3 regions of the Solibacillus sp. R5-41 genome follow, and region 2 is predicted to be linked to each of the others. Evidence: riboswitches for the same ligand, from Rfam matches in the RefSeq annotation. Region 2 holds a riboswitch; each other region holds the start of a gene.

Region 1 (7,059 bases), 700 kb from region 2:
TCAAATAAATGCTGCAAACGGCGACCGAAATACCGTATTACCACCAAACTTTAGCATACCCAAACATTGGCTCGTATAACAAAGCAAGCAGGTAGTTTTTCACTACCTGCTTGCTTCTTATTTTTACAATTATAGTTTAATCGTCCAACCAAATGGATCTTCCATTGTGCCATATTGGATGCTCGTTAATGTATCATAAAGCATTTGCGTAATTTCACCGATTTGTCCGTTATTAATTGTTAGAATTTCATCAAGCCATTTCAATTCCCCTACTGGCGAGATAACTGCTGCCGTACCTGTTCCGAATGCTTCTTCTAACGTCCCATTTCTCGCAGCTTCTACAATTTCAGCAAACGCAATTGCGCGTTCTTCGATTGGAATATTTTTTGATTTTAATACATTTATCATCGAATCACGCGTAATCCCCGATAAAATACTACCATTTAGTGCAGGTGTAACAACCTTCCCTGCAATTTTAAAGAAAATATTCATACTACCAACTTCTTCAACATACTTATTCTCTTTCCCGTCTAACCATAGCGTTTGAGCGTAACCCTGTTGACTCGCAAGTTCTGAGCCTTTTAAGCTACTTGCATAGTTACCAGCAGTTTTTGCCTCACCTGTACCGCCCACAACCGCACGTACATACTGTTGCTCCACTAAAATTTTCACAGGGTTAATGCCTTCTTTATAATAGGACCCTACTGGAGACATAATAATCATAAATTTATACTGCTTAGATGGATTTACACCTAAGTAAGGCTCTGTCGCAATAATAAATGGACGAATGTATAAAGATGTGCCAGGTGCAGTGGGAATCCAATCACGCTCAACACGAATCAGTTCCTTTAATGCTTCCAATGCAAATTCCTCGTCAATTTTAGGAATACAAAGTCTTTCATTGGAAGCATTTAAACGTTTGAAATTGCGATCTGGGCGGAATAAATGAACCTCACCTGAAGCTGTTGCATATGCTTTCAATCCTTCAAATACAGCTTGTCCATAATGAAATACCATAGAAGCTGGACTTAGCTCCAATGGCTGATATGCTGTAATTTTCGCATTATGCCAGCCCTTGCCTTCTTCATAATCCATTACAAACATATGGTCTGTAAATACTTTACCGAAGCCAAGCTGATCGTCTTCAATTTTGTCCTTTTTATTGGTTGTTAGCTCTTTTGTAATTTGATATGTCGTCATGTTCATTACTCCTTAACTAAATAATAAAATTGATACACTCTATCATACCACTTTATTTTTAGAAAATTTATAATTATTTATTATTTATTCATTTTTTTTATTAACTTAGCACAACAGCCCTTTTACTAAGGTTTCTACTATATTCCTAAAGCGATGATTAGTAACGACAGTTAAATTTACGCGAGCTACCATTTCCCTTTACAAATCATCAAATCCATTATCTTCTACGTTAATTTTCGTATATTGTCGTGAACGTTGTTCAAAGAAATCCGTTTTTCCTAAATCGACTTCTTCATATGCTTTAATCCATTTTAATGGGTTTTTACGATAGCCTTCAAAAGGCCGATCATGACCAAGTTGATTGCATCTTACATTTGCATAAAAGTAAATATACGCTTCTACATCCTCTACATCTAGCCCATCAATTTTATCCCCAATTATTTCTCTTGCCCAGTTGACTTCAAGCTCCGCCGCTTCTTTGAAAATCGCTTGTACTTCTTGCTCCCACTCTTGTGTTTGATATTGTGGATATTCCTCAAGCAGTTCCTTGTAAATTTTAATAAATAAATCAACATGTAGCTGTTCATCACGGTTAATATAATTTATCATCGTACTCGTTGCGACCATTTTTTGCTTGCGTGCTAAATGGTAGAAGAAAGCAAAGCCCGAATAGAAAAATAATCCTTCTAAAATGACATCATAAACGATGGCGCGTAGCATATTTTCAACAGTCGGATTTTCAGCAAATTCAATATAACCTTTCACAACGAAATCATTGCGTTTTTGCAACACCGGCTCAGTACGCCAAAAATCGAACGTTTGATCCTGCACATCTTTCGTAACAAGACTCGACAATATGTACGAATACGAATGATTATGAACGACCTCTTGCTGCGCTAAAATAATCATAAGTGCACTCAAGCTTGAATCCGTTAAATAATCCGCTACCTTACCCGCAAAATCTGTTTGAATACTATCTAATAATGCTAACAGCCCAATAATTTTCAAAAATGACGCTTGCTCATCCTCGGTTAATGTAGGAAATTGCTTCACATCTGTACTCATATTAATTTCGAAAGGCGTCCAAAAATTAGCTAGCATTTTTTTGTATTTTGGGTATGCCCAACTATAACGAACATCATCCCAGTTTAAAATATTTGAGGACTGTCCATTCACAATGCCCGTTGAACGGTTCGGAGCAGTCTTTTCCATAATTTTGCGTTTTTCTAATTGCATCTTTATTATCTCCTTAGCTTGAACAAGATTCACATTCTAATAATTCAGTTGATGTTGAACGGACATAATACGTCGTTTTAATACCACTACTCCAAGCATCTAAATGAAGCTGCAATAAATCCTTGGCCTTGATCGTATTTTGGACATATAAATTTAATGAAATCCCTTGATCAATATGTTTTGCGCGTGCAGCATTTTGCTTAATTGTCCAGCGCTGATCGATAAAGTAAGCGGATTTATAATACCAAGTTGTTTTCGAATTTAAATCCGGCACTGTCACCGGAATTTTGTAGTCCTTTTTCTCCTCAGAATAAGATTTCTGGAAAATCGGATCAATTGTCGCAGTCGAGCCCGCTAAAATCGATGTAGAAGAGTTAGGTGCTACTGCCATTAAATAGCCGTTGCGTAATCCCCCCGCGTGTACAAGTTGAGCCAACTCTCGCCATTTTTCAGACGTAAGACCACGCTCCTCAAAATACTTCCCAGTTTGCCAATCAGAGCCTTTAAATAGCGGATACGCACCCTTTTCCTGCGCTAATGCATTCGATGCTTGGATTGTTAAATAAGCAATTTCTTCATACAATTCATCAGCAAACTGAACCGCCTCATCTGATTCCCACGCGATTTCCTGGAGCGCTAGTAAATGATGCCAGCCAAATGTGCCAAGTCCGATGCCGCGATAGCGTTTATTCGTTAAATCGGCTTGTAGTACAGGAATCGTATTTAGTTCAATTACATTATCAAGCATGCGCACTTGAATTGGGATTAAGCGTTGTAAAGCTTGAGCTGGCACGGCACGCCCTAAGTTAATCGAGCTTAAATTACATACGACAAAATCGCCTGCTTTACGACGTGTTACAATCGTATCATCATCTAATATTTGCGATTCAAATTGCGTCGCACTCATGTTTTGAGCAATTTCCGAACATAAATTACTCGAATAAATCATTCCTGCATGCTTATTTGGATTTTTACGGTTTACTTCATCACGATAAAACATAAATGGTACGCCTGTTTCTAATTGACTGCGCATAATACGTTTCATAATTTCAATCGCAGGAATCACTTCTCTGGATAATATTGGATTATCCACACATTCCTCATAGCGTGTACGGAATGAACCTTCACCGCGCTTCTCATCATAAAAATCCTCTAAAGAATAGCCCATTGTTTTTCGCACTTCATAAGGATCAAATAAATGCCAACCCTCTCTTTGCTCAACCGCCTCCATAAAGATGTCAGGTAAGCAAACGCCCGTAAAAATATCATGTGCACGGAGACGCTCATCCCCATTGTTTAAGCGTAAATCTAAAAATGTTAAAATATCGCGGTGCCATACATCTAAATAAACAGCAATCGCCCCTTGACGTTGACCAAGCTGATCAACTGAAACAGCAGTATTATTTAGCTGCTTAATCCATGGCAGTACGCCACTTGATGCACCTTTATATCCTCGAATTTCTGAGCCACGACTGCGGACTTTCCCCATGTAAACACCTATACCGCCACCATATTTAGAAAGCGTTGCGACATCTGTATTCGTATCATAAATACTTTGCAAGCTATCATCCACTGTATCTATAAAGCAGCTTGAAAGTTGACCATGCGTTTTCCCTGCATTTGATAAAGTTGGTGTTGCTACTGTCATATACAAATTGGATAAAGCCCAATATGCTTCTTCTACTTTTTGCAAACGACTTTCCGTTTCATTTATCATGAGCGTCATCGCAATGATTAACCAGCGTTGTTGTGGGAGCTCTGCTAACGAGTTATCAAAATCTCGGACAACATAACGATCCATTAGTGTACGCAAGCCGATATAAGTAAATAATTCATCGCGGGATGGATCCATAATCGTTCCGAGCAATGTTCTTTCTGCTTTCGAATAATTTTCCACTAACATCGGATGAAGCAACTCTTTTTCTACTAACGTTTCTAGCCAGCCATTGAAGTTTTCATATGGTGCTGACACTTGGAATTTTTGCTGATGCTCACGGTAAATTTTTTCCGTTAATAATTTCCCCGCGACAAACGTCCAGTATGGCTCCTGCTCATCGATATAGCTAATCGTTTCAAGGATGCTTGCCTCAATCCAAGCATTCGTTGTTGCACCTTCATTTTTACGTAACCATTTTTGTGAAAAACGAAGCAATTGCTCCAAGTCTTCATCACCAAATTGTTGCACTAATTGTTCCAGTATTTTTTCCTGTACTTCTATCATGACAGCACTTCCTTTTCGTCGTAATCAACTTGGAAAGGTATCACTTGCCTAAAATAGCGCAGCATACTCTCCTTTTTAAACACAAAAAAACGAATCCCATAAAATTCGGATTCGCTACAATTAGAAATGGAAAGAGAATTTATTGCCTAGGAAATAAATCGCTCTATTCCATTTCCTAGCCCCCGAAGAAATGCGTCGTATACTTAAATTGGCAGGTCTCCTGGCTTTGCTTCATTCTTTGATTTCCCTTCCCGCTTATTCGCAGTGGATTATGAAATCATCGTCAGCATTACAGTTGCGGGGACAGCATTAGTTTTTCACTAATTTCCCTTTTAATCTACATGTTGTAGAACCTATCAAGTATTTTTACTATATATTGTGTATCTTTATGCTGTTGCCATTGTATCATATGAATTTTCACAAGGCAAGGGCTATACTTTTTTTATCAATTAAGCCTTGGCATAATTGCGTCCAGATTTTTTTCGAGCAATCTTGATAAACTCCCATAAAAAATCTGTGACATCCGCCGGGGCATTAATTTGATTCAGCATGGGTTCTAAGCCCACTAAATAAAATTGCATATTTGACATTCATACGCCATTTTTTAACGTAGGGGACCTCTACTGAAACAAGTTAATTTCTGTTATTGGTGCGGTCATTTGTTCAAAAAAGCTCTGGATATTTTGGTCATTTACAGCAACTAATACCGCGCATGATGGACCCGCTGATTTTTGTAAAGGGAGTGCGGTTTCATAAACTTTACAGCCTATAAAGCGCTCAATCTCTATGCCAATTCCTTTTGAACCAGTTGGCCAAAGCGCTTGGATAAAGCCTTCTTTTAATCCTGTATAAAGCTCGCCTAATGAAGCAATTTTTTGTGGATTATTGATTACTTCATTCCCTACTAATGGTTCGCCAACTACAAAATATTGGCAGTTTTCAGGATTACTTGCAAATGCTTTTTTCCCTAGCATCGTCAGTGACACAGCAGATTGAAGTGCTTGAAAATTCGTTTCACTAGATCCTGTTACCGGGGGCATTGGTTGATTTATTTCATTAAAAACTTGTTGAAATCCGTTTATGTATGACTGCCATGCATCGTCCCCTGAAAAGTTGGCTAATAACAGCTGCACAGGCATTGCCCCTGCACACCATTGCTCTAAAATTGCCGTTCGTGCCGTAAAATAACCAGTAACCTCATTGGGTACCTGTACTTCATCTTGTGGCTTTTCGCCAATACACCCAGCATTATCAATCGTTACAATGTTCTCACCTACTTGGATTGCATTTCTCATATTTGCGTACCTTGTCGTTGAACAACTAATTTTAATACAGGCATGACAATCATTGCCACAATGACATTAATAACTGTTGCGATGGACAAAGTGACAATCGAAGCCAAATAAAATTCAGCTGAAATTATAAAATAGAATGGCAACGGTGCAATAACCCCATTGGCAATAATGGCAAAAATCCATTTTGAAATATGAAAATTATTTTGGTGCAGTACCGTAAAAATGTAAACGATGAAAAACATTTCAACCGCAATTAGAACGTGGAATATACCAAGCGGCATCCCTGAAGTCAAACCTGTTGCAATATGTCCGAGCGCTCCAGCAATCCCCGCAAAAAGAGGTGGTAAAAAAACAGCACTGATGAATGCCGGTGCAGAATCAAGTGCTGCCGTTGAAATCGGCCCAGGCACTTTTATAAAACTCCCAATAACACAAATTGCTGCAATAAGAGCGGTTAACACCATTAAACGTAATTTATTTTTCTCCATGATCTATCTCTCCTTTTAAAATTTGCGGAAGCCCGTACCAAACACGAATGACGGTATTTGCTTCTTGACAAAGCTTTTGATAAATTCTTCCACATGTGTCACGCATTTGCCGTACCTCTTTTTCAAGTGGCACGACCCCTCGACTCTGGTCTGTGCATATACAAATTACTTGCGCATGCTTATTGAGCTCGCATAGCTGCTCGACAATCATTTCAGCAACCGCTTCTTCTGGTTGCTCTAGCATGGATTGAACAATTGTTTCGAAATCACTAATAACGACAATATCTTTTTCTTGAAATGCTGTAATATCCGGGATTTGCCCTTCACAATAATGTACTGGAACATTTCCTCGTTTTTGTATCATTGTTTCTACATAGTTTCGTTTACCGTTATAGGCGCCTCCGAGAATGACGTACATACTGCCCCTCCTAAAAATTGTTCTAGCTGGTCCCAATGCAATGTATAAAGTACGCGATGCTTGGCAAGCGTATTTTGAAACAATTGCTGCTGTTGTCCAAAATGCGAAAGCAATAGCCGAATTACCCCACCGTGCACGACAAACGTAAAGGTACCTTGTTGCACTATTAATTGTTGAAATGCTTGCAACACACGCTGTTCA
Region 2 (7,059 bases):
CTCTTAGTACACTTGTAAAAATACTGTAAGAAATTTTAATTTCATACAGTATTTTTAGGGCAAAGTGCCACTTCTTTATTGATGTATACAAACTATGTATTAATAGCGCCCATCCTAGGAACAATGCACGTAGCTAGCTTTCTTGTGCAGCAGTAAATCAGATGTCTTCTTAAGGGAATTACATACGTACATCATTCTGAAAGTTGAGGGAGAAATGATTAGCTTCATCGTATACGACAAACTTATATCCTTGTTCTCTGTAAAATGCAATTATACCTGGAAGTGCCTCCAAAGTTTGTGGTTTCTCGTGCATTAGCACAACTTCTCTGTCAGAATTTGTGCTACTTTTAATATTTTCAATAATTTGGGCTGGATTATCCTTTAACGTCCAGTCATTGGAATCAATTGTCCAATCCCAAACTTTAATGCCTGCGTCTACAATTTGGTTGCGAATCTGTTCACTTTTCAACCCTGGTGCGGAACCATAAGGAGGGCGAACTAAATGGGGGTTTGTACCTGTAATCTCATGAATTAGTGCTAACGTTTCATTCATCTCAGGCACAAACTGTTTTTCCTTATATAATGTTTTGAATTCATGCGTCATGCTATGGGCACCGATATAATGTCCTTCTGTTGTTGCGCGTTTCACACTTTCCTGGAGGTGCTCTTTTTTCAGGTTACTTCCTTGCATAAAAAAGGTTGCTTTGACATCTTGTTCGTGCAAGACATCTAGAAATTGGTCTGTTAGATTACTAGGGCCATCATCAAATGTTAGGTAGACCACTTTACCTAAAGGTTTTTCTTCTGTACTTGCTTGTTCTTTTGTTTGTCCATTATCTTGGGTAATTGGGGCTTCTACCTCCTTTGTCGAATCTTGTTGGGTGCTGTTGATAGCGTCAGAATTAGAGTGTTTTAAAGATTCATCCTCTAGATTAGTTTGTTCTTTACCTTGGCTAATTGAAGCTTCTACTTTTTCAGTCAACTCTTGCTTGCTATTTTTTTCATTGACAGCATACGATTTCCCTACAACAAAACCGGTAAAAAAAATAGGGATTAGCATAACTAGTATAATCAATACAATTCGTAATCTTCTTTTTTTTCTTCTTTTGGCATACTCATTTTGTGGTGCTTTCATGATTAATAAATCCTCCTACTGTTATTTTGAGTGTTTAGATACGTTTATTTTTCCATATATTGTATAGTTTTGGTAGATATGTGAATGTGTTTACTACTTGAAATGCAATGCGATTAGTTAATATATGTGCCATTTACCAATAAACCTTAGGATATCCAAAGGTATTTCAAACCTCATACCCCCATGTAATCTGGCGCCACTTTATATTTGTCGAATGAAATTCACAAGCATATGATTCTAAGTTATATAGCAGTTTTTGATCGTGTTTAATCTATTCAAATCTCTTGTGAAACTAAAAGGAGTTTTGTACAATATTGAACGCATTTTCTTTATTTTTAATAGAGCTAAATAATCATCTTTTTTAATTTTCAACATGTCGCAAATACGTTCTAACTATTTGACGGGCTAGGAACTTAAAAAGTTTAAATTAAATATAAATAAAATGGCAGACCGAATAATTATAACGGGGCACTATATATATAATGCTTTAGTACTACCAATTTCGGAAGCAGTTGGGCTTTCACAAAGCACACAGCTGAGTCGTGCTGTTTTGTGCCAATAAAGCTTTGCGTCGCTTATACTTAGCCAACCTAAAAATTTTAGCACTTCTAAAAATCTATAAGTCGAAAACTTACATAAAAATAGCACCCAACCGAAATGGAAATAAAAGAAATACTGGATTTTAATTAATATATCTGAAAACTCTCGCTTGTCTACATACAAACAATCATTTTTCCGCTACAATAGAATTGCCTATTAATTAAATAAGAAATGTGAAGGTTCTTATATGTGAGTTAGAAAAACATATTTTATGTATTCAATAAAAAAGGTTTATCAAATTGACTAATAAGGATTAAAAGGGAAATCGGTTACATTCCGATGCGGTCCCGCCACTGTAAATGCGAGTTTGTTGGAAAAAGCCACTGAAGAAATTTGGGAAGGTGTCAACAAGTGTTATAATGCATAAGCCAGGAGACCTGCCTTTACATTGCCAATAGTAAACCTGCGTGGAACGGGAGTGGCTTATAATTATCATTTAGAAATTATTTGCATACGTCAATGAAGTCTCCCGAGTTGGAGGCTTTTTTCTTTTGGTTGAAGGAAGTGTTCATTCGTACTCACAAATAGGCTACATATAACAAAATCTAGGGGGAAAAAGAGATGAAGAAAATACAAAAATTAGCAGCGTTATTATTAATGTCGATGCTACTACTAGTAGGCTGTAGCACAGGAGATTCAAAGCCTGCAACAAATGAATCGGAACAAAATAAAGCAGCAAGTGGAGAGGAAAGTGCAGCGGCGCAGTTCCCTGTAACGATAACTGATGCATTGGGGAGAGAGATTACATTAGAGAAGAAACCAGAACGCATTATTTCTATGGTACCTTCCAATACTGAAATATTATTTGGCTTAGGTTTAGATGAAGAAATTGTTGGCGTTTCGGATAATGATAATTTCCCAGAACAAACAGCTACAAAGGAAAAAGTAGGAGGCATAGAGTTTAATATAGAGCTGATGGCATCACTTAAACCGGACATTATTTTTGCACATGGATCAGGCATGTATAATTTTGAAAAGGGCATGGAACAGTTAGAAGCGATGGGTATTCCTGTATTTGTCGTAAAAAATGCAGTGAATTTTGAAGAAACATATGAAACGATGAAGCAGATGGGCCAATTAACAGGGCGAGTAGCACAAGCAGAAGAGATGGTTGCTTCTATGCAAAAGGATATTGAAGAAATAAAAACAAAGGCAACTGGTTTAGATGAGAAATCGGCATTTATTGTCGTAGGTACTAACCCAGATTTATATGCGGTTGGCACAGGAACGTTTATTAATGAAATGCTTAATACTCTTGGCATTAAGAACAGTGTGACACAACCAGACTGGCCACAATATAGTGCAGAGCAATTTGTAAGTGACAATCCTGATGTGATTTTAGTAACGTATGAAAACGATATTGACGCAATTTTATCGAATCCAGCATATGCAGAAATGGATGCAGTAAAGTCTGGAAATGTTTATTTAATTGATGCTGATACAACAAGTCGCCAAGGACCTCGTATTGTAGATGGCATTCAATCGATTGCACAAACAATGTACCCAGAGGTTTTCGGTGAATAAAAAATACGTATTCGCTTATGTAGTTTCAATAGTATTGCTGCTATTAAGCGTATGGTTTGGTGTGTCAATAGGTTCGGTTAGTATTCCCGTTTCAACATTATGGGATAGTACGACCGATCCCGTTGCCCACAGTATTTTGTGGAAGATTCGAATGCCGCGTGTCATTTTAGCGGCTATAATCGGTGCTTCCTTAGCAATTGCAGGGGCGGCCTTTCAAGGGTTGCTCAAAAATCCATTGGCAGACCCGTATACATTAGGAATTTCTTCAGGTGCCTCGGTTGGTGCGGTAATGACGATTTTCTTAGGTATTTCCATCCCGTTTTTAGGAAGCTTTACATTACCCGTTTTTAGTATGATTGGTGCACTGTTGACAATGATTGCGGTATTAAGCTTTGCCCGAATTGTAGACCGTACTATGAAAATGGAGACGCTCATTTTAACAGGTGTCATTTTTAGTTCCTTTTTAGGTTCTTGTATTTCATTAATGGTCGCCTTAACAGGAGAAGAACTAAGAGAAATTATTGGCTGGCTTTTAGGGAGCGTTTCAATGCGTGGCTGGCCTTATGTGAAAATGATTTTACCTTTCGCAATTATAGGAACTGTCATCATTTGGTTACAACGCCGTGAACTGAATGCGATGATTTATGGCGAAGAGCGTGCGCAATATTTAGGGGTCAATGTGAAGCGTAGTAAATTTATGATCTTGGCGGGTGGTTCGATACTAACTGGGGCATCCGTTGCAGTGTCAGGAACAATCGGTTTTGTCGGCCTTGTTATACCGCATATGGTGCGTATTATTATCGGAGCAGATCATCGCCATTTACTACCGATTTCCTTATTGAACGGGGCAAGTTTACTTGTCATTTGTGATTTAGTATCACGTACAATTATTGCGCCAGTTGAGCTACCAATCGGTGTTATTACAGCCTTTATCGGTGCACCAGTGTTTGCTTATATATTCTTTAAGCAACGTAGAAAGGGTGGGGCATAATGCTAACGGTGCAAAATATTTCAGGTGGCTATCACGCAAAACCAGTTGTCAAAAATGTGTCATTTCAAGTAGGGAAGGGAAAAATCCTTGGAATACTTGGGCCGAATGGTAGTGGGAAATCGACACTGTTAAAGATCATTAGCGGTGTACTCAAACCGCAAGACGGGCAAATCATTATAGACGGGCACGCCATTGAAAGCTATTCCGTAAAACAGCTAGCCAAAAAAATGGCGGTTCTTCCTCAATTACACGCGAGCAGTTTTTCAAATTCTGTCTATGCTGCAGTTTCTTTAGGGCGTTATCCCCATCAAAATGGCTTTTTCTCTTCGTGGTCGAAAGAAGATGAACAGGCGGTACAAACCGCGATGGAACAAACGGGTGTAGCACGCTATAAAGAGCAGTATTTAGAGCTGTTATCAGGTGGTGAGCAGCAGCGTGTGTTTATTGCACAGGCATTAGCTCAAAATTCGGAGTTACTATTATTAGATGAACCAACGAACCATTTAGATATCGCGCATCAAAAGCAAATTTTAGATATGATTCGGCAACAAGTTGAACAAAATGGCTTAACGGTCGTTTCCATTTTTCATGACATTAACTTAGCCTCGCTCTATTGTGATGAATTATTGCTATTAGAAAATGGTGAAATGCGCTCGTTTGGATTACCTCATGAAGTCGTTTTACAGGAGCAAATTGAGGACGTTTACCAAGCGCGGATTGCTACATATCCGCATCCTGAGTTACCGAAGCCACAAATTACGATGCTACCTGCGAAGGAAATGCAACGTCATTTCGCGAAGGTAGCAGTGGGGGATTTTCGCATAACAAAGGATTATATTGAATACACTGCACAAGCCCCGTTAAAAGTGGTTTCATCAGCGGTGCATAATGCGGGTATGGGCTGGTACGAAAGTTTTTTAAATCGCGCCATTTCTCCATACTATGATATAAATCAAGTGAATGAAGAAACGGTTGCCTTTTTGCAACAGCACCAGTTTGCTCCGACAAATACGGTCGTGATGCTTACGGCAGTTGCAACGAAATGCGCGGAAATTCAATCTTTTTCATCAGGGAATTGTGAAATTGTCGTCATGGTTACGGCGGGTGTTGGCAATGGAATTGATGTTACGAAAGCTTATTTGCGTGATGAACCGTTTCATATTGGTACGGTAAATACATGGGTTTTTGTGAATGGCAAGCTGTCCGATGAAGCGTTTATCCAAGCGATGATTACCGCGACAGAGGCGAAAACGAAAGCATTTACAGAGCAGCAAGTCGTCGATCAACAAACGAAAACGATTGCTACCGGTACGGCAACAGATAGCTTATTAATTGCGGCGACACAGCAAGGCGAGGAAATGCCCTATGCTGGGCCAATTACCGAGGTCGGTAAGTTAATTGGTCGAGGTGTTTTCGAAACGACAATGGCGGCAATCGAAAAATATAAGCAAGCGAAAAATTAGGCAGCCATTTGTTGAGTTATGGATTATTCACGAAAGGGTGAACAGGATGAAATTATATACGAAGCAAGGAGATAAAGGGAAAACAAGCATCATCGGAGGTCGCGTCGACAAAGACCATTTACGTGTACAGGCATATGGCACAATGGATGAGCTGAATTCCTTTATTGGGAAGGCGATTTCCGAATTAGAAAAAGGCAAATTTGCAGATATTATTGCAGACTTAACGGCAATCCAGCATGAGCTTTTTGATGGTGGTGGAGATTTAGCCAATGTCATGAAAGAACGTCACTATAAGCTAAAAGAAGAGCCAATTGTTATTTTAGAACAACGAATTGACGCCTTATCAGAAGAAGCCCCACCACTGCAACGATTTATTTTACCAGGTGGATCACCAGCAGCCGCAACCCTTCATATTGCACGCACAGTGGCGCGTCGTGCAGAACGCGAAACCGTGACACTCATGAAAGAAATAGAAGATGTATCACCCGTTGTTCAAAAGTATTTAAATAGACTATCAGATTATTTATTTGCCGCTGCGCGCATTGCAAACAGTCGATTATCTATCCCGGATGTCGAATATATTCGCAGTGCCAATGTATTTAAATAACCGTAAAATGCTAGCTAACGATATAAAAATCGTTAAGCTAGCATTTTTTTATGAGTATTTAATTTTCAGAATTTATTTAAAATAGTGTTGACTGAATGCTCATTCATTATTAAAATGAAAATATAGATTTGTATGTAAATTCAGTTTAATTAAAACAGATCAAAAAGGGGCTCGGAAATTAGTTTTAAAGGGGGAGTATTATGAATACATTATTAATTATCAATTGGATAGCGTTTGGAGCGGTGTTACTTTACGCACTCGGTTTATTCGTTTATTTATTAAAAACACGCTATGACTTTATTCAATTAGGTAGAAAAGAAGAATTCAATCAAAAATTATCGGCACGTATTGGCGATATCGTCGAAAAAGTTTTTGGACAGTCAAAATTATTGAAGGATAAGAAAATGGGCTTAACGCACGTTTTCTTCTTCTACGGATTTTTACTCGTTCAACTCGGTGCGATTGATTTAATTTTGAAAGGGTTAATACCAGGTACACATTTGCCACTCGCTGGATTATATCCTGTATTTACATTCTTCCAAGAAATCGTGGCACTTGTTATTTTAGTAGCCGTATTTACAGCGTTTTACCGTCGTTATGTGGAAAAGCTTGTCCGTTTAAAACGAGGCTTTAAAAATGGACTTGTCCTTATTTTCATCGGTGGGTTAATGCTTTCGACATTAATAGCAAATGGAATGGGCTTAATTTGGCATGATCATGGTTTAACAGGTGCCGAGCC
Region 3 (7,059 bases), 330 kb from region 2:
GACCAGTCACAACAGCTTGTAAGGCTGCCTTGGTCATTGCTGTAGCACACGCACCTGTTGTGTAACCATGACGCATTTGTGACGGGTCTTTTTTATTTCGTTTGCTTTGCTCGTTCATCAGCCATAATCGAGATAGCGTTTAATGCTGCTACAGTCACCGTACTGCCACCTTTACGTCCTACATTTGTAATGAATGGAATGCCTTCTAATATCGCTAACTCCGCTTTCGATTCCGCTGCCGATACAAAACCTACTGGCATACCGATAATTAAATCTGGCTTTGCTAACCCTTCTTTAATTAAACGAATTAACTCTAGAAGTGCAGTCGGCGCGTTACCAATGGCATAAATACCGCCTTCTTGTAATTTCGTTGCTTTTTGCATGGATATAATTGCGCGCGTCGTGCCAATTGATTTCGCTTCTTTTGAAACATCCTCATCCGCGATGTAACAATGTAAATCTCCACCATGTTTTTGGAATCGTTTACGCCCAGAGCCACTTTCAATCATTTGTACATCTGCAACAACATGACGACCTGCTAAAATGGATTGAATCCCTGCCTCTATTGCACCGTCTGTAAAAATCATGCTGCGCCCTAATTCAAAGTCTGCTGATGCATGAATTACACGTCTTACAACTAACCATTGCTCGTCTGTAAAGTTGTGCTCGCCCATCTCTTCTTTAATAATTGCAAAGCTGTAATCGTAAATTTTATCTGGGTCTACCGTTAAAGGTACGAAATCCATATTAAAGTTCATATTTGCCATTTTAAATTCCTCCAAGTGTTTGAAATACTTCTTCAAATGTAGAACATTGATTTATATAAGTGATTTTTGGTCGTTTAATTAAAATTACCGGAATATTTAATTCCAATGCAGCATCCATCTTTTCATCAACAGAACCGACTTTTCCACTTTCTTTTGTAATAACAAGTGTTGTCTCATATTGAAGGTACAACGCTGTATTTAACTCTTTTGAAAATGGGCCTTGAATAGCTATAATGTCACGTTGCTTAACGCCTAATAAATCGCACTTCTCCATATTTTCTTTGTTTGGTAGCATGCGACAAACTAAACGGATGGAGTCAATTAACAAGTGCTTCGTGAATGTGGCAAGTGTTTTACTACCTGTCGTCAACATCACGGTTCCTTTATGCTCACGCGCAATAAGTGCCGCCTCTTCATATGTTTCCACTTCAGCTATTAGCGGATGAACATATTGTTGTTGTGGGCGTTCGTAACGAATATAAGTTAACTTACATTGCTCTGCTGCGGCCATTGCTGTTTTTGACGCTTCCTCCGCATAAGGATGACTCGCATCAATAATCGTTGTGACACCCTTTTCATGAACGATCGCCGCCATCTCTTCGATTGAAAGACGCCCTACATGATAGGCAATACCAGATTCTTTCAAGCTATTTGCTGCTGAATCTGTCACGACTGTTGCTAATAATGAATGCCCCTTTTTTTGTAGCTCAATGGCAAGCTCACGTGCATCGCTCGTCCCTGCTAAAAATAAAATCATGCCACTCCTCCTAATCTCCACATGGTGCTTCTTCTACTTTAATTTTGCAGCTCATATCTTGGTATGTGAAATGGGCAATTTTCTTCACGCGTTTAAAGTATTTAAAGAAGCGCTCGTTTGGATGTGCATGCTCTTTATATTCCTCAACAATTTTCGTTAATAACGGTATTAGTTCATCTGGCTCTAATCCCTCTGCTACTGGCTGTGCTGCATGTGCCGTTCGACCGACTGGCTTGGCACCAATAAATAAATCAAATTTCTTTTTACGATACACAATTCCAATATCATCAAAAACTGCGCGATAACAAGCCATTCCACAGCCATTAAAACCAACATGAAGTTCCTTTGGTAGCTTCAAACCGGCAAGCGTATCCATAATTTCCTCAGCATATGGAATAGATTCTGCTTTCTCTCCATAACAAAAATCACATGCTTTTATGTTTAATACATCCCCCATAGGTAGCACGTACAATCCAGTTTCACGTAATATTCCAACAATTTTTTCTGGTGCTTCAGTAGGGATTTTTACATGAAAGCGATGATCTGGTGTATATTCTAGCGTTCCATTTTCCCCAACCACTTCAGCAAGTACCTTCATTTGCTTTGGTGTAATCATTTTATTCGCTACCCCTGGTGAAACGGCAAATTCAAAAATCGATTCGATTGCTTGCTGTACTAAAAAATCCGTTTTCTCAGGTTCGTTTGATATACAAGCTAATGCCATTCTTGCCATCTCAAGCGCTGACTTTTCCGCTGTAGGTTGTTGGAGTTTTGTTGGCACTGGTTCTACAGTAGTTACACTTACTTCTTTCAAAGACACTATTTTGGGGCTTTGTCCTGCTTTAATTGCCTCTATTTTTTCATAGCCGGATTGCGCTTCTCCTGTTTCTTGATCAAGCGCCCATGGTTCTGCTTCTTTTTTCAAACGTTGATGCGGTTTCCAAACTTGTTTTTCATCACCAAGCGTATATTTTCTTTGATATCCACGTGGTGTAATAATTTTATTATCGTAAAAGAACGTGGATGAGTTCCCAATTACAACTGTCGTTAACATACCAATGTCATGATCTAACATTTCCGCTAAATTCGTTAACACGATATTTTGACTTTCTCGATAAGCACTTTTCACCAGCCCTACCGGTGTATCAGGAGAGCGATATTTCAGCAAAATTCGCTGTGCTTCTGCAATTTGACGTGTTCTCCGCCCTGATTTTGGATTATAGAACGCTATTACAAAATCCGCCATCGCCGCCGCTTCAATACGCTTTTCAATGACTGTCCATGGTGTTAAGTGGTCACTTAAACTAATCGTACAAGAGTCATGCATAACTGGTGCACCTAGTAAGCTCGCACAGGAGTTAATCGCTGAAATTCCCGGTACAACCTCTACCTCAATACCTGTTGCTTCGGTCCAACCCTTTTCAATTAAAACTTCATACACTAAACCAGCCATTCCATATACGCCCGCATCACCACTCGAAATTACCGCAACGATATTTCCTGCCTCTGCCTGTTTAACAGCATCTTGCGCTCGCGACACCTCTTCGGTCATACCCGTACTGACAATTGTTTGTGCTGTTACTAAATGGCGAATTAAATCTACATAAGTTTTATAACCCATAATATGATTACTTTGCTGTAATGCATCGACGGCTCTTTTTGTAATATGTTCTCGGTCTCCAGGACCAAACCCCACTACAAAAATCTTTCCTTTACTCAAAACATTCCCCTCCAATAAAAAAAACCCAAACTTCTTTTATAAAAGAAGTTTGGGTATCTGAAAATTTATACAAAAAACCGTATTTTCGAAAAATAGAATCTACTACGATCTGCCATATTTGAGTTCTCATCTACACTTCTCCCACCGAAAAGTAAGTAATCGAATTAAATAAGCAGGTTTCCTGGCTTAAACTTCACTTTACTCTCACATCTTCCCATCCTTAGACAGTGATATTTGTGATTTCATCAGTTATTACAGTAGCGGGGGCTGCATTAGATTTTCACTAATTTCCCTATTAATCTCAAAATATAAGCACTCATTTAATAGTTTATTAAATTATGACTTTACAATACCATATAAATGAAATATTACAACTATTTTATAATTGATTTGGCAGCTCCTGCTTCATATAAATACTAGACCTTTACCGTACTCGCTCGCTTTTTACTAAAGTAAATTCCTATAATATTAAAGGCAAGCATTAATAAAACGGTTATTGTTAATGTCCACCAAAACGTTGGCATCGTTACCGATTCATCAATAAAACGCATGCCGTATGTTGACAATTTATATGGGGTAACCGTCCAAAAACCGCCAATTATTGCATCAATAAACAAACCAATGGGAATCAAAATAATCGTTATCGCCGTAGCAATCGGTGTTTTGAATGCCGCACTCATTGCCACAGTAATGGCCATTACTAAAAGAAGCCATGTGTAATACGTACCAAGCATCGCCAAGAAGCGAGCAGGGTCTACCTTGCCATACAAAAGTACCGTATAATAAACACTTCCTGCATAGCCAGCTGTTGCACTAATGATTGCCACACTACTTGCTACAATCCATTTGCTTAAAAACATGGCTGTAAAAGAAATTGGACGTACATATAACAGTGTCGCGGTGCCATTTTGACGTTCCTTACTAAATGTACCGATATATGCTGCGATTAATACAACTAATCCGATTGTTTGAAACTGACCCATAGAAGCAGCAAGTAAGTCCACCGCTTGAAGTTCGGGCATCATCATCGCAAATCCATCTGGCATATTACCGACTGCATTCAAAATGTCCTCCAAAAAATAATTGAGGAGCGGATCGCTCACACCAAGTAAAACAAAGACAATCGGAATCCAAATAAATTTAAAACTACGCAAGCTTTCACGCCATTCTTTTAATAACAATGTATTAAATTGTTTCATTTGTTCCCGCCACCTTCATAAATATCTCTTCTAAACTCGCTGTCTCTCGCTCCACTTTTACAACTCGATAAGGCGCGCTCGCTAAACGCTGAAGCAGCTGATGCATCGACGGTATTTCGTTCCTTATATCCACATAAACAATATTTTGTTCAGCCTTTGCTACAAGCTCTGATTGACTAGTAAACTGCCTTGCTTCTTCACTTGATGCAAACTGAATTTTATAACGTGGCTCATCAAATTTTGAACGCACTTGCTGAAGAGACCCTTGCTCTACAAGCTGTCCGTTCCGTAAAAAGAGCACTTGATCAGTCATTTCCTCCGCATCATTTAAAATATGAGTCGAATACAAAATCGTCGTTTGCTGTTGAAGCTCTTTTAGCAAGTTCATAATCTCTCTACGTCCAACAGGATCAAGCGCTGAAACCGGTTCATCTAGCAGCAATAATTTAGGTTGATGGATAATAGCTTGCGCGATGCCTAAACGCTGCTTCATACCACCTGAAAAGTTTGCTACTTTTTTATTCATCGACGCACCAAGACCGACGAATTCTAATATTTTTTGTGCTTCTTTTTTGACCTTTCGTTTTTCCATACCACTTAAACACGCCGTCATTTCCAAATATTCAAATGCTGTTAGCCATGAAAAATATTGTGGATACTGTGGTAAAAAGCCAATTGCACTTCGAATATCGGTAATGCCTGGCATAATAATTTGACCTTTTGTTGGTTGCAATAATCCTGCTAGCATCGATAGTGTTGTCGTTTTACCCGCGCCATTCGGACCAATGAGGGCGGTAGCTGTATGTTCCTCCAGTGTAAACGACACGTGATCGACAACTTCTTGCTCACCGAATTGTTTTGATAATTGCTCTACTTGAATACACATCATTGGCTTTTACGTCCAAAAATAAAATATAAAATCGGTCCAATTGTTGTAACAAATAATGAAACAATCACCCATAACCATTTCGGTCCATTCGTTGCGCCGTTACGCACTATATCAACGATAACAACAAGGGCCAATATAAATTGTAAAATGAGTAGCGGTGCAATTAGTGCCCAGTTCAAACTCGCTAGTTCTTCCACTATAATTCCTCCTCTAGTTGTAAATGATTTTGTAAATTCGTCATGATGATTTTAAATTGTGCATTATCTTGTAATGCGCTAAACAATGGATAATTTGTAACGCTTGCGACAAGATCCTTTTTAATCGACAAATTATCTCGTGGTGCTTGTTTATCAATTCGCTCCTGCTGATCAATCCATTGACCGAGCTTATAAAAATAACTATCTCCCGTTAGCTCCAGTGGGAATTTTAATGTGCTGCAAACTTTTGTGTAGCGCTCAATCATTTGAAGCGCCTGCTCTGTTTGATCTTTCATCATATAACCACCGGCTGCTTTAATATAAAAAACGAGCGCTATGTTAGGATTTAAATTCGCAATTTGAAAAGTATCAAGCAACTGCTGCGTACGTTTTATTGTTTCTTCAAAATAAGCGGAATGATCAATTTCAAGCAATAGTGTTTCCGTTGCATTTGAGATTAACCCAACTGTTTGTTGATACATACTTACTTGTAAAACTTCCTTCGCCTTATGTTGAGCACCAAGCATTGTATGCGCCGTTGCAATAAGTTGCTCCGAGCCGTATTGCACGACCGCTTCTTCTCCTAATAATTCAAGCACTTGCTCTGGTTTTCCTTGCATTATATAAATATAGGCCTCTAAAATCTTCGCTTCATTAGATAGCTGATAATGGTGACTTTGCGTTTTTATGCGCTCACATAGTGTAAGACATTTTTCTAATATTTGATCAGGATTAGTAGATTTCGGATAATAATTCATATAGAGTTGCGCTATTTTTAACAAAAATGGAAAGCATGAGTAATATTCTGCTAACATTTCGTCGATTTGTTGATCTACTTGTTCGAACGGCTCATTCCCAAGCCTTATGGCAAACGTTGCATAAGTAGACATAATCCGCTCCTTCGTCATTTGCGGTTCATAACCCAGAAGAAGATCAATCGACACATTGAAATAAGTCGCGAGCTTCGGCAAAAGTGTGATATCGGGATAACTGAGCCCCTTCTCCCACTTCGAAACTGCCGCGCGTGATACACCGACATAGTGCGCAATTTGTTCTTGCGTAACCTGTAGTTCTTTTCGGCGCTCCGTAAATATTTGGGCAAATTGAAAGTTTTGCATGTGGTGCATGCCTCCTCTTACTACTCACTATAATGAAATTAAATGGAAAAAAATAGCGAATGTACGTTAATTTTTTATGCATTTGTCAACCAATAGTTGCAAAACAAAATTTAAATACAACAAAAAAAACGAAATCACTTAATTAAGAGCGATTTCGTTTTTAAAATTATTTATAAAGTGTTTCAAGAGCAGCCTGCATGTTTTCACGTACTTTGACTGCTGGACGTGCGTTTTTCACCTGTGAGATTGCCTCATCCAAATTCGATGTGACCCCAATTTCTAATAATGTCGCCACAGCCATTACACCCGCACGGCCTGTGCCACTACCGCAATGAATATAAATTTTTTCACCCGCTTGATAAGCTTCTGCTAATTTTACCGCGCCTACTTTAATTGTTTCAGCTGTTGCCTC

What was found. A riboswitch is a leader RNA that binds a small molecule or an ion and turns the genes downstream of it on or off. The one in region 2 is predicted to bind cobalamin.
Region 1: it holds a riboswitch for cobalamin, as region 2 does, so the genes downstream of both, CSE16_RS05435 (ribonucleoside-diphosphate reductase subunit alpha) here and CSE16_RS02275 (ABC transporter substrate-binding protein) in region 2, are expected to answer to the same signal.
Region 3: it holds a riboswitch for cobalamin, as region 2 does, so the genes downstream of both, cobJ (precorrin-3B C(17)-methyltransferase) here and CSE16_RS02275 (ABC transporter substrate-binding protein) in region 2, are expected to answer to the same signal.

The regions. Positions count from the first base shown of each region.
Region 1 covers NZ_CP024123.1:1,173,648-1,180,706, reverse strand. The annotation lists gene CSE16_RS05450 (pentapeptide repeat-containing protein) at 1-79, shown strand, start outside; gene CSE16_RS05445 (branched-chain amino acid aminotransferase) at 130-1,200, opposite strand; gene CSE16_RS05440 (ribonucleotide-diphosphate reductase subunit beta) at 1,399-2,436, opposite strand; gene CSE16_RS05435 (ribonucleoside-diphosphate reductase subunit alpha) at 2,450-4,657, opposite strand; cobalamin riboswitch at 4,850-5,029, opposite strand; gene CSE16_RS21235 (hypothetical protein) at 5,107-5,247, opposite strand; gene CSE16_RS05430 (hypothetical protein) at 5,278-5,952, opposite strand; gene CSE16_RS05425 (ECF transporter S component) at 5,949-6,440, opposite strand; gene CSE16_RS05420 (bifunctional adenosylcobinamide kinase/adenosylcobinamide-phosphate guanylyltransferase) at 6,427-6,858, opposite strand; gene CSE16_RS05415 (histidine phosphatase family protein) at 6,810-7,059, opposite strand, start outside.
Region 2 covers NZ_CP024123.1:476,054-483,112, forward strand. The annotation lists gene CSE16_RS02270 (polysaccharide deacetylase family protein) at 179-847, opposite strand; cobalamin riboswitch at 1,946-2,135, shown strand; gene CSE16_RS02275 (ABC transporter substrate-binding protein) at 2,297-3,259, shown strand; gene CSE16_RS02280 (FecCD family ABC transporter permease) at 3,252-4,250, shown strand; gene CSE16_RS02285 (adenosylcobinamide amidohydrolase) at 4,250-5,713, shown strand; gene CSE16_RS02290 (cob(I)yrinic acid a,c-diamide adenosyltransferase) at 5,760-6,320, shown strand; gene CSE16_RS02295 ((Fe-S)-binding protein) at 6,521-7,059, shown strand, end outside.
Region 3 covers NZ_CP024123.1:144,487-151,545, reverse strand. The annotation lists gene CSE16_RS00765 (cobalt-precorrin-5B (C(1))-methyltransferase) at 1-118, opposite strand, end outside; gene CSE16_RS00760 (precorrin-8X methylmutase) at 93-767, opposite strand; gene cobK (precorrin-6A reductase) at 769-1,524, opposite strand; gene cobJ (precorrin-3B C(17)-methyltransferase) at 1,535-3,244, opposite strand; cobalamin riboswitch at 3,398-3,579, opposite strand; gene CSE16_RS00745 (ABC transporter permease) at 3,661-4,443, opposite strand; gene CSE16_RS00740 (ABC transporter ATP-binding protein) at 4,430-5,332, opposite strand; gene CSE16_RS00735 (PLD nuclease N-terminal domain-containing protein) at 5,329-5,529, opposite strand; gene CSE16_RS00730 (helix-turn-helix domain-containing protein) at 5,529-6,647, opposite strand; gene CSE16_RS00725 (protein-tyrosine phosphatase family protein) at 6,814-7,059, opposite strand, start outside.